2 regions of the Pseudomonas sp. Lz4W genome follow, and region 2 is predicted to be linked to the other one. Evidence: predicted binding sites of a transcription regulator. Region 2 holds the regulator's gene; the other holds the start of a gene.
What was found. The regulator sigma-54, encoded in region 2, starts transcription at its own class of promoters, with help from an activator protein. The targets are predictions, from matches to a motif close to ANTGGCATNNANNTTGCTNT.
Positions count from the first base shown of each region.

Region 1: glnK (P-II family nitrogen regulator) is a predicted target of sigma-54. The motif match lies at 5,439-5,458, and genes of this name have one in related genera.

Region 1 covers NZ_CP017432.1:57,689-64,834, forward strand. Annotated here, with positions in the region: gene dapF (diaminopimelate epimerase) at 1-279, shown strand, start outside; gene B195_RS00270 (DUF484 family protein) at 293-1,009, shown strand; gene xerC (tyrosine recombinase XerC) at 1,012-1,908, shown strand; gene B195_RS00280 (HAD family hydrolase) at 1,905-2,597, shown strand; gene sutA (transcriptional regulator SutA) at 2,693-3,019, opposite strand; gene B195_RS00290 (ammonium transporter) at 3,524-4,861, opposite strand; gene glnK (P-II family nitrogen regulator) at 4,896-5,234, opposite strand; gene B195_RS00300 (accessory factor UbiK family protein) at 5,652-5,912, shown strand; gene B195_RS00305 (VOC family protein) at 5,959-6,405, shown strand; gene B195_RS00310 (SrfA family protein) at 6,556-7,146, shown strand, end outside.
Region 2 covers NZ_CP017432.1:4,071,783-4,078,928, reverse strand. Annotated here, with positions in the region: gene B195_RS18710 (HPr family phosphocarrier protein) at 1-92, opposite strand, end outside; gene rapZ (RNase adapter RapZ) at 109-966, opposite strand; gene ptsN (PTS IIA-like nitrogen regulatory protein PtsN) at 972-1,433, opposite strand; gene hpf (ribosome hibernation-promoting factor, HPF/YfiA family) at 1,446-1,754, opposite strand; gene B195_RS18690 (RNA polymerase factor sigma-54) at 1,831-3,324, opposite strand; gene lptB (LPS export ABC transporter ATP-binding protein) at 3,509-4,234, opposite strand; gene lptA (lipopolysaccharide transport periplasmic protein LptA) at 4,234-4,779, opposite strand; gene lptC (LPS export ABC transporter periplasmic protein LptC) at 4,766-5,338, opposite strand; gene B195_RS18670 (HAD family hydrolase) at 5,347-5,871, opposite strand; gene B195_RS18665 (KpsF/GutQ family sugar-phosphate isomerase) at 5,871-6,845, opposite strand; gene B195_RS18660 (ATP-binding cassette domain-containing protein) at 7,137-7,146, shown strand, end outside.

The DNA of each region.
Region 1 (7,146 bases), 1.0 Mb from region 2:
CCGCGCTTTCCGGCGCGGGTCAATGTCGGTTTTCTGCACGTTATAGATCGTCAGCGCGGGCAACTGCGGGTCTGGGAGCGTGGTGCCGGGGAAACCCAGGCCTGCGGTACCGGTGCCTGTGCCGCGGCAGTGGCGGCGATCAGCCAGGGCTGGATGGACTCGCCGTTGATTCTGGATTTGCCCGGTGGACGCCTGTCCATCGAGTGGGCAGGCCCGGGTCATTCGGTGATCATGACCGGCCCGGCGATGCGTGTTTACGAAGGACAAGTCCGTTTATGAGTGAGCGCTAACGATGACCGACAAGCCACAGTCTGCAGATCTCGAAATGCCTGCTGAAACCCCGGAGACGGCGACGGTTGCGGCCTATCTGCAAGCTCACCCGGATTTCTTCAGCCAGCGTGAGGAGTTGCTCCTGTCGCTGCGGATTCCTCACCAGCGCGGCGATACGATTTCGCTGGTAGAACGACAGCTGGAACTGTTGCGTGGCCGTAATATCGAGATGCGTCATCGTTTGTCACAGTTGATGGACGTAGCCCGCGACAATGATCGGCTGTTCGAAAAAACCCGTCGCCTGAACCTTGCCTTGATGGACGCCACCAGCCTTGAAGAGCTGGTGATTGCCGTCGAAGACAGCCTGCGTCAGGACTTTCAGGTGCCGTTCGTCAGCCTGGTGCTGTTTGGTGACAATCCCATGCCGGTCGGTCGTTGGGTCAGCAGCGCCGATGCTCAGCGTGCCCTGGGTGGCTTGCTGACTGAAGGCAAGGCCGTCAGTGGCAGCTTGCGTGAGCATGAACTGGACTTTTTGTTCGGTGAAGAGCAGCGCAAAGAGATTGGTTCCACCGCGGTGGTGGCCCTCAATCATCTGGGGCTGCATGGTGTGCTGGCCCTTGCCAGCCGCGATCCGCAGCACTACAAAAGCTCGGTAGGCACGCTGTTCCTCGGTTATATCGCGCAAGTACTGGGCCGTGTATTGCCGCGCTTCACCAACGCCCTGCGCCCGGTACGTTAGTCATGGAGCGACAGCTGGACGCTTACTGCACCCACCTGCGCAGTGAGCGCCAAGTGTCGCCCCATACGCTGCAGGCCTACCGCCGCGACCTGAACAAGGTGCTGGCGTTTTGCAGCAAAGAATCAATTGCCGGCTGGCGCGCACTGGATATCCAGCGCCTGCGCCAACTGGTGTCGCGTCTGCATCAGCAAGGCCAGTCCTCACGCAGCATTGCCCGCTTGTTGTCGGCAGTGCGAGGGCTCTATCACTATCTGAATCGTGAAGGCCTGTGCGATCACGACCCGGCCAATGGCCTGGCGCCGCCCAAAGGCGAGCGTCGCCTGCCCAAAACCCTCGACACGGACCGGGCTCTGCAATTGCTTGAGGGCGCGGTTGAAGACGAATTTCTGGCCCTGCGTGACCAGGCCATCCTGGAGCTGTTCTACTCATCGGGGCTGCGCCTGTCAGAGCTCACGGGGCTCAATCTGGATCAGCTCGACCTGGCCGACGGACTGGTTGAAGTACTCGGCAAGGGCAGCAAGACCCGGGTGCTGCCAGTGGGCAGAAAGGCCCGTGAGGCGCTGCAGGCGTGGTTGCCGTTGCGGGCACTGGCCAACCCGGAGGATGACGCCGTGTTTGTCAGTCAGCGTGGCAGGCGTCTTGGGCCGCGGGCCATTCAGTTGCGGGTCAAGGCCGCCGGCGAGCGCGAGTTGGGGCAAAATCTGCATCCGCACATGTTGCGTCATTCATTTGCCAGCCATTTGCTGGAGTCCTCCCAGGACTTGCGCGCCGTGCAAGAATTGCTCGGGCATGCCGACATCAAGACCACTCAAATCTATACCCATCTGGATTTCCAGCATCTGGCAACGGTCTATGACAGCGCCCACCCAAGGGCCAAACGCAGTAAGGGCAATGAATGACCATTGAGTTGATTACCTTCGACCTCGACGACACCCTGTGGGATACCGCGCCGGTGATTGTCAGTGCTGAAACCCGGTTGCGCGAATGGTTGGTTGCCAATGCACCAAAAGTGGGCGCGTTGGACGTTGCGGCGTTTCAGGCACTGCGTCAGCAGGTATTGAGCGACGAGCCGCAATTGCGTCACCGAATCAGCGCGCTGCGCCGGCGGGTGTTATTCCATGCATTGCAGGGCGCGGGTTACATGAACGCTGCAACCCTGGCAGACCAGGCATTTGAGGTGTTCATCGAGGCCCGGCATGCGCTGCAGCTGTTTCCGCAGGCAGAGCCGGTACTGACGATACTGGCCCGGGATTACAACCTGGGCGTGGTGACCAACGGCAACGCCGATGTGCGGCGCATCGGCCTGGGGCATCACTTCAAGTTCGTGCTGTGCGCCGAAGACATCGGTATTGCCAAGCCGGATGCGCGCCTGTTTCACGAGGCACTGGTGCGTGGCGGCAATATCTCGCCTGCGGCAGCCGTGCACGTGGGCGATCACCCCGGTGATGATATTGCCGGAGCCCAGCAGGCGGGCATGCGCGCGATCTGGTTCAACCCCGGCGGCAAGCGCTGGGAAGGCGCCAAGGCTGCGGATGCCGAGATCGGCTGCCTGAGTGAGTTGCCGGCGGTGTTGAAACACATTTTGTAGGAGCAAGCTCGCTCCTGCAGAAGATGGGCCAAGGCTGCAGACACAAAAAAACCCGCAGCGACGGCGGGTTTTTTCTTCAAGCCGGCAATAAATCCTTAGATAGGACGGCTGCCGTACTTGTTGTCAGGCTTCTTGGGTGGGTCTGCCACCACGTTGGCCTCGACTTCCTGCACCTTGCCACCTTTGGACAAAAACTCTTCCATGGCACGGGCCAGAGCATCACGCTCCTTGTTTTTGGCTTCTACACTCGGCAGGTCATCAATCGACACTGCAGCCTTGGATTTACCTTTGGCTGCCGGAACCGGAGCATCGTCGCCACTGTCGTCGTCTGCAACGTCTTCGGCTGCCGCTTCCAGGCCTTCCTCGGTTTCGTCCTCGTCACCTACTTCGAGGTCATCATTTTCCAGATCGTCGTCGCTCATGTTCTACCCCATGACTTACTTAAAGCAGATTAGTTATATAGACCAGATGCGACAAATGTCGACCGCCGCCGGTGAAAAAGTAGCCTTGGGTAAACCTCGGCTCACGCCTCACCACTGATTAAAATGATGAGGACTTTACGAGCGCAGCAACAATTGCGGCACTCGCCCAAATAAGCACCTTGCCGAACGTCCGGTGCCAGTTGTTCCGCTGTGTTGGCTGGAGCAACCGGCAGCCCGGCCCTTGGGCCTTGAAAGCGTCTGGAGGTCATCCCCGCCTTCGTCCTGCCAGGACACAGTTTTGTGGCCTTCGGCGCGCATTCTAGCGCGCTGGAAAAAAAAGCAAAGCAGCTAATAGTCGAGTTGCGCTGTAAGTGATCATCCTACAAATCATTGCCGAACCGATCTCGGGACATGGGAGCAGGAAAAGTCATCTGATTGTTGCGAATCAGGCCACATTACAGACAAAAAAATACCCGGCGTGCCGGGTATTTTTCTGACCGTCAGTTACAGGTTGTAACCGCGTTCGTTGTGTTGTGCCAGGTCCAGGCCAACTGCCTCTTCCTCTTCAGCCACACGCAGGCCGATTACGGCATCCAGCACTTTGAGTATGACGAAGGTCACAATCGCGGTGTAGATCACGGTGAAGGCAACGCCTTTGCACTGAATCCAGACTTGAGCGGCGATATCGGTCACGGTGCCGAAACCGCCCAGGGCCGGCGCTGCAAACACACCGGTAAGGATGGCACCGACAATGCCGCCGATACCGTGTACGCCGAATGCATCCAGCGAATCGTCATAGCCCAGCTTGCGCTTGAGGCTGGTGGCGCAGAAGAAGCAGATCACACCCGCCGACAGGCCGATCACGATCGAACCCATAGGGCCAACGGTGCCTGCTGCCGGGGTGATGGCAACCAGACCGGCGACCACGCCAGAGGCGATCCCCAATGCACTTGGTTTGCCGTGGGTGACCCACTCGGCAAACATCCAGCCCAGCGCCGCTGCCGCAGTTGCGATCTGGGTCACCAGCATCGCCATGCCGGCGGTGCCGTTGGCGGCAGCTGCCGAACCTGCGTTGAAACCGAACCAGCCGATCCACAGCATGGCGGCGCCCACCAGGGTGTAGCCAAGGTTGTGCGGGGCCATCGGAGTGTTCGGGTAGCCTTTGCGCTTGCCGAGCACGATGCACGCTACAAGGCCTGCAATACCGGCGTTGATATGCACCACGGTACCGCCCGCGAAATCCAGCACGCCCCAGTCCCACAGCAGGCCACCATTACCGCTCCACACCATGTGGGCAATTGGTGCATACACCAGGGTGAACCACACACCCATGAAAATCAGCATGGCCGAGAACTTCATGCGTTCGGCAAAGGCGCCGACGATCAGTGCCGGGGTGATGATGGCGAAGGTCATCTGGAAGGTGATGAACACCGCTTCCGGAAACAGTGCGGTAGAGGACGTCAGGCTGTCCGGAGTCACCCCTGCCAGGAAGGCTTTGGAGAACCCGCCGATGAACGAGTTGAAGTTGGTGACGCCCTGCTCCATGCCCGTGGTATCGAACGTGATGCTGTAGCCATAAATGACCCACAGAATGCTGATCAAACCGGTAATGGCGAAGCACTGCATCATCACGGAAAGAATGTTTTTGGAGCGCACCATGCCGCCGTAGAACAGCGCCAGGCCGGGGATGGTCATAAACAGCACCAAAGCCGTTGCAGTCAGCATCCAGGCGGTGTCGCCCGAATTGAGGACTGGAGCCGCTACTTCGTCTGCCGCCATGGCCAGGCCTGGCATTACGACGGACAGCAGGGCTCCGAGCCCTGCGATTTTACGCAGAGTCATAGTGTTTTCTCCTGGGGCGTTGGGGTATGGCGGCTTAGATTGCGTCGGTATCGGTTTCGCCGGTACGGATGCGGATAGCCTGTTCCAGATTGACCACGAAAATCTTGCCGTCACCAATCTTGCCGGTGTTGGCAGCCTTGGTTATCGCCTCGATAACCCGGTCAAGATCTTTGTCGTCGATGGCGACATCAATCTTCACCTTTGGCAGAAAATCGACCACATATTCCGCGCCGCGATACAGCTCGGTGTGACCTTTCTGCCGGCCGAAGCCTTTGACCTCAGTAACGGTAATGCCCTGCACGCCGATTTCAGACAGCGACTCGCGCACGTCGTCTAACTTGAACGGCTTGATTATGGCGGTGACTAGCTTCATGAAACTTCTCCCGAATTGGTGGACTTGCCCCAGGAAAACAAACCCGGCTCAAGTCTAAGCGCAGTGTCTGGCTTTGTAACGCATCGTCAGCCTTGTTCAGGCTGTTCCACGTGTCTCAATCGCCGGTGACGAAAGCTTTCCCTGAACCACCTGCCGCACTGCCTAGGTCACAGCTACTGCATCAGTGCCTGAGTCACAGCCAACTAAGCAGAAACCTTGCCATGTCTGGAAAAGTCAGTAATTACAGGGAGATACCCATAGCTGATGGCTTTTGGCCTGATTTGGCAGGGCATTTGTGCACGTAAACAGTGCGTGCCCGGCAGGCCAGGCGCCCAAAAATCGTGCGAAGGCCCCCGAAGATTGGGCCCGGACACTGCGTGATACACTCGCCACCATCAGTTTTTCAGGACCTTACCCATGCTCGCGCCCAAAGACCTCCTCGACGCCCTGAGTGGCCATGCTTCCCGTGTGCTCAGTGGCGAAACTGCGCTGCCGCGCAATGAAATCGAAAGCCAGTTCAAAGCCTTGCTGCAAAGCGGTTTCAGCAAGCTGGATCTGGTGAGCCGTGAAGAGTTCGACAGCCAAATGGTGGTTCTGGCCCGCACCCGTGCCCGCCTCGAAAGCCTGGAAGCCAAGGTGGCCGAGCTGGAAGCCAGATTGCTGCCGCCGACCGAATAACGCGCCAAGGCGGTGCGTTTACCCATATGAACAAGGACGTTTTTGTATGTTGGTGATGAATCGGCTGGTCCCCGAGATGATCGTCTCGGACCTTGCCAGCAGCCTGGATTTTTACTGCGCAGTGCTGGGCTTTCAGATCGAGTACCAGCGACCTGAGCATCAGTTTGCGTTTCTGTCATATCACGGCAGCCAGCTGATGCTGGAGCAGGATGATCTTGAACCCTCCTCCTGGCGGGTCGGGCCGCTGGAGGCGCCTTTCGGGCGAGGCATCAACCTGTCGATCAAATGCCCCGACGTCCAGGCCCTGATCGACCGTTTCGAAGCCGCCGGGTACACATTGCGCAAACCCCTTGAAGAGCGCTGGTACCGCAGCAACGAGGTGTTGTTCGGTGAGCGCAACTGCCTGCTGCTCGACCCCGATGGCTACCTGCTGCGCTTTGCCGAGGACCTGGGAACCCGGGCCGCCACCGGGACACCCGCGATGCCAGGGTGATCCACCGCTCATTTTTTGAACCAATACGGCTCCCCAGATAATGGCCATTTGACTCTATGGCCCTTAAACATTACTGTCGCCAGCTAATCAAGGAAGCGGTACGGACTCATGTCCGGGTTTTGCCGCGCGAACTTAAAACACGGAGCACGGATGCGCGGCGCACTTCTTCGCAGTGGCAAAAGCGGGGCTTTTACTGCCCTGGGTGAGACCGGTCAGCCAGTCTATCGGGCGGCACTGCAATTGCGCGAAGCGATTCGCTGCCAAAATCCTGACATGGCAACGCATCTGGCCATCCCTCAAAGCGATGAGCTGGGCGACAACATTGACTGGTACAGCGAGCTACCCGGCGATGTGATTCCCTGGGCCAGCGCCACCCCGCAGGAACGTGCTCAAGCCGTTGTCGAGCTGGAACAGCTGCAGTCTTTTCTCAATCAGCTCAGTGCTGAACAACTCGACCCCGACAGTGCCCACAAACCTTCGGTAGACCGTACGGTGTTCGGCAAGCTGCTGGCCCACGTGCTGCCATTTCCGGATGAGAACTACGTTTATCTGGTCAACGGCAAACCGGTACTGACGTTCTGGGGCTTCCGTCGTCCGGGCACTGACCACGGCCTCGACCCGCTGTACTGTCTGCGGCCACAGGTAGCACCCGTTACCCCTGCCCCGGTGATTGCCCCGCTGGCCGAGCCTGCTCCGGCACCCGCCCCGGTGCCGGTGCCAGTGGTGGCCCGGTCGTGGTGG
Region 2 (7,146 bases):
CATGGAAACTGTCCGGCTATGCCTACGAACTTGGCGGATGCCCGAGCGTGCAAGCCCAGCTTGTTGATGATTTCAATTTCCAGTGCAGGCATCGCGGGGTTGATCCTTTCAAGTAAGGTCGCGGTGGCGAACCTGGACATTCTTCAGAGTTTGTTGCAGGCATTTGCCGAGTCGCTCGGTCAGATACACCGAGCGGTGATGACCGCCAGTGCAGCCGATCCCTATGGTGACATAGGCGCGGTTGCTGGCGGCGAAGCGGGGTAGCCATTTGAGCAGGTAGCTGGAGATGTCCTGGAACATCTCTTCGACATCAGGCTGCGCTGCCAGGTAATCCGCAACGGGCTGATCCAGCCCTGACAGCTCGCGCAGTTCGGGCTTCCAGTAGGGGTTGGGCAAGCAACGCACGTCAAATACCAGGTCGGCATCGACCGGCATGCCGCGCTTGAAGCCAAACGACTCGACCAGAAAGGCGGTGCCGGGTTCAGGCTTGTTCAGCAGGCGCAGCTTGATGGTGTCGCGCAGCTGATACAGGTTCAGATTGGTGGTGTTGATCGTCAGGTCGGCAAGGTCGGCAATGGGCCCGAGCAACTGGCTCTCATCACGAATGGCCTCGGCCAGTGAACGGCTCGCGCTGCTCAGTGGATGCCGCCGACGGGTTTCCGAGAAGCGCTTGAGCAAGGTTTCTTCATCGGCGTCGAGGTACAGAACATCGCACTGGATATGCCGGTTGCGCACTTCTTCAAGCAATTGCGGAAAGCGTGACAAATGGCTTGGCAGGTTTCGCGCATCGATCGATACCGCCACCAGCGGCTGTGCCAGTTCAGTATGAATCAGTGCACGTTCCGCCAGCTCTGGCAGCAAGCCGGCGGGCAGGTTGTCGATGCAATAGAAACCGTTATCTTCGAGGACGGCGAGGGCGGTGCTTTTACCGGAGCCGGAGCGTCCGCTGACAATGACTAGGCGCATGATAATTAACCGTTCTGTACGTCCAGAACAACCTGATACAGCGCTTCGTTACTGGGTGCGCTGCGTAATCGTTCACGCACATCTTTGCGGTCGAGCATGCTGGCGATCTGCCGCAGCAGTTCCAGGTGTGCGTCGGTAGCAGCTTCTGGCACCAGCAAAACGAACAACAGGTCGACCGGCGCGCCATCGATGGCGTCGAAATCTATGGGAGCGTCAAGATGTAGCAAGGCACTGACAGGCGACTCGCAGCCCTTGAGGCGGCAATGGGGGATGGCGATGCCGTTACCAAAACCGGTGGATCCCAGTTTTTCACGGGCAATAAGGCTCTCGAAGACATCTTGCATTTCCAGACCCGGCACTTCGCGGCTGATCAGGGTGGCAATTTGTTCGAGTGCGCGCTTTTTACTGCCGCCCGGCGCGTTCACCAAGGAACGGCCGGGGGTCAGGATATTTTCAAGTCGAATCATGGTTATGGAGTATTAACGACCCGTGGCGCCCTGGAGCAGGCTTTGGGTCTTTTCCTTATGCTTTTTCAGTTGGCGATCAAGCTTGTCGTAGAGGCTGTCAATGGCCGCATACATGTCTGGATCGACGGCATTGGCGACAACTTCGCCACCGTGAATGTTGAGGGTGGCCTCGATTTTCTGTTTTAGTTTTTCAACAGAGAGAATCACCTGCACATTGGTGATCTTGTCGAAGTGACGTTCCAGCCGTGCGAATTTTTCGTTGATCGAGTCGCGGAGCGCTTGGGTGACTTCCAGATGTTGTCCACTGATGTTGACTTGCATGCAGTTTCTCCTTCTGTTGCCATTGCATAAAGTGGCAGGCCGACCAGCCTGCCACTGAAACGCTGTGGCCCGTGGCTTACATCAAACGCTTGCGTTCGCTCGAAGGCGCTATCCCTAAGGATTCGCGGTACTTGGCGACGGTGCGACGGGCCACCTGAATACCTTGTGCCTCCAGTAAACCAGCGATCTTGCTGTCACTCAACGGCTTTTTCTGATTTTCAGCCGCCACCAGTTTTTTGATGATGGCGCGTATCGCAGTGGACGAGCATTCACCCCCTTCGGAGGTGCTGACGTGACTGGAAAAAAAGTACTTCAATTCATAAATGCCCCGCGGGGTATGCATGAATTTCTGGGTGGTGACCCGGGAAATGGTTGATTCGTGCATGCCGACGGCTTCTGCAATGTCATGCAGTACCAAAGGTTTCATTGCCTCGTCGCCATACTCCAGAAAACCGCGCTGATGCTCCACGATCTGGGTCGCCACTTTCATCAGGGTTTCGTTGCGGCTCTGCAGGCTTTTGATGAACCAGCGCGCTTCTTGCAGCTGATTGCGCATGAAGGTGTTGTCGGCGCTGGTGTCGGCACGACGAACGAATCCTGCGTATTGCGGGTTGACCCGCAGGCGCGGTACCGACTCCTGGTTAAGCTCGACCAGCCAGCGTTCGTTGTCTTTACGAACGATCACGTCAGGCACGACGTATTCGGCTTCGCCGGATTCGATCTGCGACCCCGGACGTGGATTAAGGCTCTGTACCCGTTCGATGACCTGGCGCAGTTCGTCTTCTTTGAGCTTCATGCGGCGCATGAGCTGGCTGTAGTCGCGGGCGCCCAGCAGGTCGATGTAATCGGTTACCAGGCGCTTGGCTTCGTTCAACCAGGGCGTGTTGGCCGGTAGCTGGCGCAATTGCAGCAGCAGGCACTCGCTCAGGTTGCGCGCACCAATGCCGGCCGGTTCGAATTGCTGGATACGGTGCAGAACGGCTTCGATTTCATCGAGTTCAATGTCCAGCTCGGGATCGAACGCCTCAAGGATCTCTTCGAGAGTTTCGTCGAGATAGCCCTGGTTGTTGATGCAGTCGATGAGGGTGACGCCGATCAGTCGGTCGGTGTCGGACATCGGTGCCAGGTTCAGTTGCCACAACAGGTGACTTTGCAGGCTCTCACCGGCCGAGGTGCGGGTGGTGAAGTCCCATTCGTCATCATCGTTGCTGGGCAGGCTGCTGGCGCTGGTTTGATAAACGTCTTCCCAGGCTGTGTCGACGGGTAGCTCATTGGGAATGCGTTCGCTCCAGTCGCCTTCTTCCAGGTTGTCCACAGTAGGCGCGGACTCTTGATAGGAAGGTTCCTGGATGTCGCTGTTGGGTTTTTGCTCAATGTTGTCGGCTAAAGGATCTGAATTGTCGAAGTCGTCGCCGTCTTCCTGGCGCTCGAGCATCGGATTGGATTCCAGAGCCTCCTGGATCTCCTGTTGCAGGTCCAGGGTCGACAATTGGAGCAGGCGGATGGCCTGTTGCAGCTGCGGTGTCATCGTCAGCTGCTGGCCCATTCTCAGGACTAGCGATGGTTTCATGGCTGGGGCTTAAGACCTTATTCGCCGGCGCGCATGGCGCCATCCACTACCAAGGCGCGTGAGCGCCAAACATAAGCAAATTATATGCCTGAAACCGGTGCGTTTGCCTAGAGCACCAAGGTAATAAAAGTCGTGACGACTTTTTGCTGTCCTTGGCGCCCGGAAATTCGCGATGCATCTGGCCTTACAGGCGGAACTCGTGGCCCAGATACACTTCTCTGACCAATTCATTGGCCAGAATGGTTTCAGCATCACCTTCGGCTATCAACTGCCCATCGTTGACGATGTAGGCGGTTTCGCAGATGTCGAGGGTTTCACGGACGTTGTGATCGGTGATCAGTACGCCAATGCCCTTGGCCTTGAGGTGATGAATGATTTGCTTGATGTCGCCCACAGATATCGGGTCAACGCCGGCAAAGGGTTCGTCGAGCAGGATGAATTTCGGGGCGGTTGCCAGTGCCCGGGCGATTTCGACCCTGCGTCGCTCACCACCGGACAGGCTCATGCCGAGGCTGTCGCGGATGTGGCTGATGTGGAACTCCTGCAGCAGGCTTTCGAGTTCCTTGCGACGACCGGCCTTGTCGAGTTCTTTGCGCGTTTCGAGGATCGCCATGATGTTATCGGCGACCGAAAGCTTGCGAAAGATCGAGGCTTCCTGGGGCAGGTAACCGATGCCGGCGCGTGCGCGGCCGTGCATGGGCTGGTGGCTGACATCCAGGTCGTCGATCAGTACGCGTCCCTGGTCAGCCTGGACCAGGCCGACAATCATGTAGAAGCATGTGGTCTTGCCTGCACCGTTAGGGCCGAGCAAACCCACGATTTGCCCGCTGTCGATTGACAGGCTGACATCACGTACCACCTGGCGACTCTTGTAGCTTTTAGCCAAATGCTGGGCTTTGAGGGTTGCCATTACTGGGCCTTCTGCTGGTCGGTTTTCTTCTTCGGCTGGATCACCATGTCGATGCGCGGGCGTGGTGCGGTGACTGTGGAGCCATTGGCGCGTCCGGCGTTTGCGACCTGTTTCACCGTGTCATAGACGATCTTCTCGCCTTCGGTGGTGTTGCCGTCGTTGATGACCTTGGCCTTGTCGATCAGCACAATGCGGTTTTGCGGCGCATGGTACTGAATGGTTACGGCGTAGGCCTGAACCGGCTTGGAGTCGGTTGCTTTTTGCAGCTGCTCGAAATAGGCCAGGTTGCCGACTGAGGTCACGATATCAATTTCACCCGCAGCATTGCGGGTAATAGTGACGGTGTTGCCGGTGATTTTCATCGAGCCCTGGGTGATGATTACATCGCCCTTGTAGGTCGCGACGCCTTGTTTGTCATCCAGCTGGGCTTCATTGGCCTGGATGCGGATTGGCTGTTCGTTATCGTTCGGCAGAGCCCAGGCGCTCACGCTTCCCAGTGCTGCGCTCAGGCTGAGCAATAAAGGGAGGGATTTAACGAGACTCATACTGTCCTCTTACGTTGGACAGCAGGTCCATCCTGCCGTCTTTCAAATATGCTTTCATGCCCTTGCCAGTTGTTACGCCGCCAGCGCCGTCGATTCTAACGTCTCGCTCGGTCTGCGCATATTGCTTCTGGGGGAATACAGTCATGCGGGAACTGGTAATAACCGTAGTGCGATTTTTTTCATCTGTGCGGGCCACACGTACCGAGTCGATCAGCTCGACCTCGGTGCCGTCCGGATTAACTTCTCCGCGCTCGCTCTGTACGTGCCACGGGAAGGCCGTGCCGCGGTACATTTGCAGGTCGGGCTTGGTCATCAGGGTGACTTCCGATGACAGCACATGCTCGATTTTGTCGGATGTCATTTCATACTGCAGTTTGCCGTCCGGCAAGAACTGCAGGCTGCGCGCATTAAGCGCGTAATAGTCGATAGCGCTTTCATCGACGGCCGCTTTAGGGGTGTCGAGAAAACGTTCGGGGCTGATATTCCAGTAGCCAACTGATGCGAACAACGCAGCAATGACCGTGAATAACAGGATGTTACGGATCTTTTTGCTCAGCATGGAAAACTCTATAGGTAGGCTGCGTGGGCCGCGTCTAGACGGCCTTGAGCGCGCAAAATCAACTCGCAGAATTCGCGTGCGGCACCTTCTCCGCCTCGTGCCTGAGTGACGCCATGGGCGTGCTCGCGAACAAAGCTGGCAGCATTGGCAACTGCCATGCCCAGACCAACTCGGCGGATAACCGGTAAATCAGGCAGATCATCGCCCAAATAGGCGACCTGTTCATAGCTTAGGTTGAGTTGGCCAAGAAGCTCGTCCAATACCACCAACTTGTCTTCGCGCCCCTGATACAGGTGCGCGATCCCCAGGTTTTGTGCGCGACGTTCAACCACCGGGGTTTTACGGCCGCTGATAATCGCGGTCTGAACCCCGGCGGCCATCAGCATCTTGATACCCAGACCGTCCAGCGTGTTGAAGGTCTTGAACTCGCTGCCGTCTTCAAGGAAGTACAGGCGGCCGTCGGTCAAAACCCCGTCAACGTCGAAAATGGCAAGTTTTATGTCTTTGCCGCGCTTGAGTAGTTCAAGGGTCATTACATCACTCCTGCGCGTAGCAAGTCGTGCATGTTCAAGGCACCAACCGGCCGGTCTTCCTTGTCGACTACAACCAGTGCGTTGATTTTGTGGTCTTCCATGATTTTCAAGGCTTCGGCGGCGAGCATGTCGGCCCGTGCGGTTTTGCCATGGGGGGTCATGACTGCATCAATGCTTGCGTTGCGGATATCGATTTCGCGATCCAGGGTTCTGCGCAAGTCACCGTCAGTGAAGATTCCGGCCAGGCGACCATCTTCTTCTATAACCACGGTCATGCCGAGACCTTTGTGCGTCATTTCCATCAATGCATCCTTGAGCAGCGTGCCGCGGACAACCTGCGGCAAGTCTGCGCCCGAGTGCATGACGTTTTCGACTTTCAGCAGCAGGCGGCGGCCCAGGGCTCCACCGGGATGCGAAAAGGCAAAGTCCTCAGCGGTAAAGCCACGGGCTTCGAGCAAGGCTATGGCCAGAGCATCACCCAGCACCAGCGCGGCAGTAGTCGAGGAGGTCGGTGCCAGGTTCAACGGGCAGGCCTCCTGAGCCACGCGGGCGTCCAGGCTGACATCGGCGGCTTTGGCCAGTGGCGACTCGGGGTTGCCGGTGATGCAGATCAACTGGATACCCAAACGCTTGATCAGGGGCAGCAGGGTGACGATCTCTGCAGTCGACCCCGAGTTGGACAGCGCGAGAATAATGTCATCTCGGGTAATCATGCCCATGTCGCCATGGCTGGCTTCGGCCGGATGGACGAAAAAAGCGGTGGTACCGGTGCTGGCCAGAGTCGCAGCAATTTTGTTGCCGATATGCCCGGACTTGCCCATGCCGACCACGACTACCCGGCCCTTGCTGGCCAAAATCATCTCGCAAGCGCGTACGAAGTCTGCGTCGATATGAGCCAGCAAACCTTCTACGGCTTGCAGTTCGAGGCGGATGGTACGCTGAGCAGATTGGATCAGGTCGCTGGATTGGCTCATGTTTGAAGTCAGATAGCCTGAGAAAAGGCAAAGATTATAGCGGTAATGCGCAATTCCCTCACGCTAGATCGTCGTGCTTTGTTGTCTGCGCTACAAACTACTGCCGGGATTACAGCTGAATCGAATTTATTTCGCTGTCTGGAACCTGATACGGCACTCCTTCGGCCTTGGGCGGTCACTATCAGCAGTGCTATAGTTCGCCGCCAGTTCGGCCCGCTCAGGGAACGCGCCTCCCGATAAAGGGGCAAAGTGTCCGGGTGAGAGGCAGAGGCTGCATCGCAAGGAGTTTAGATGAGCGCCG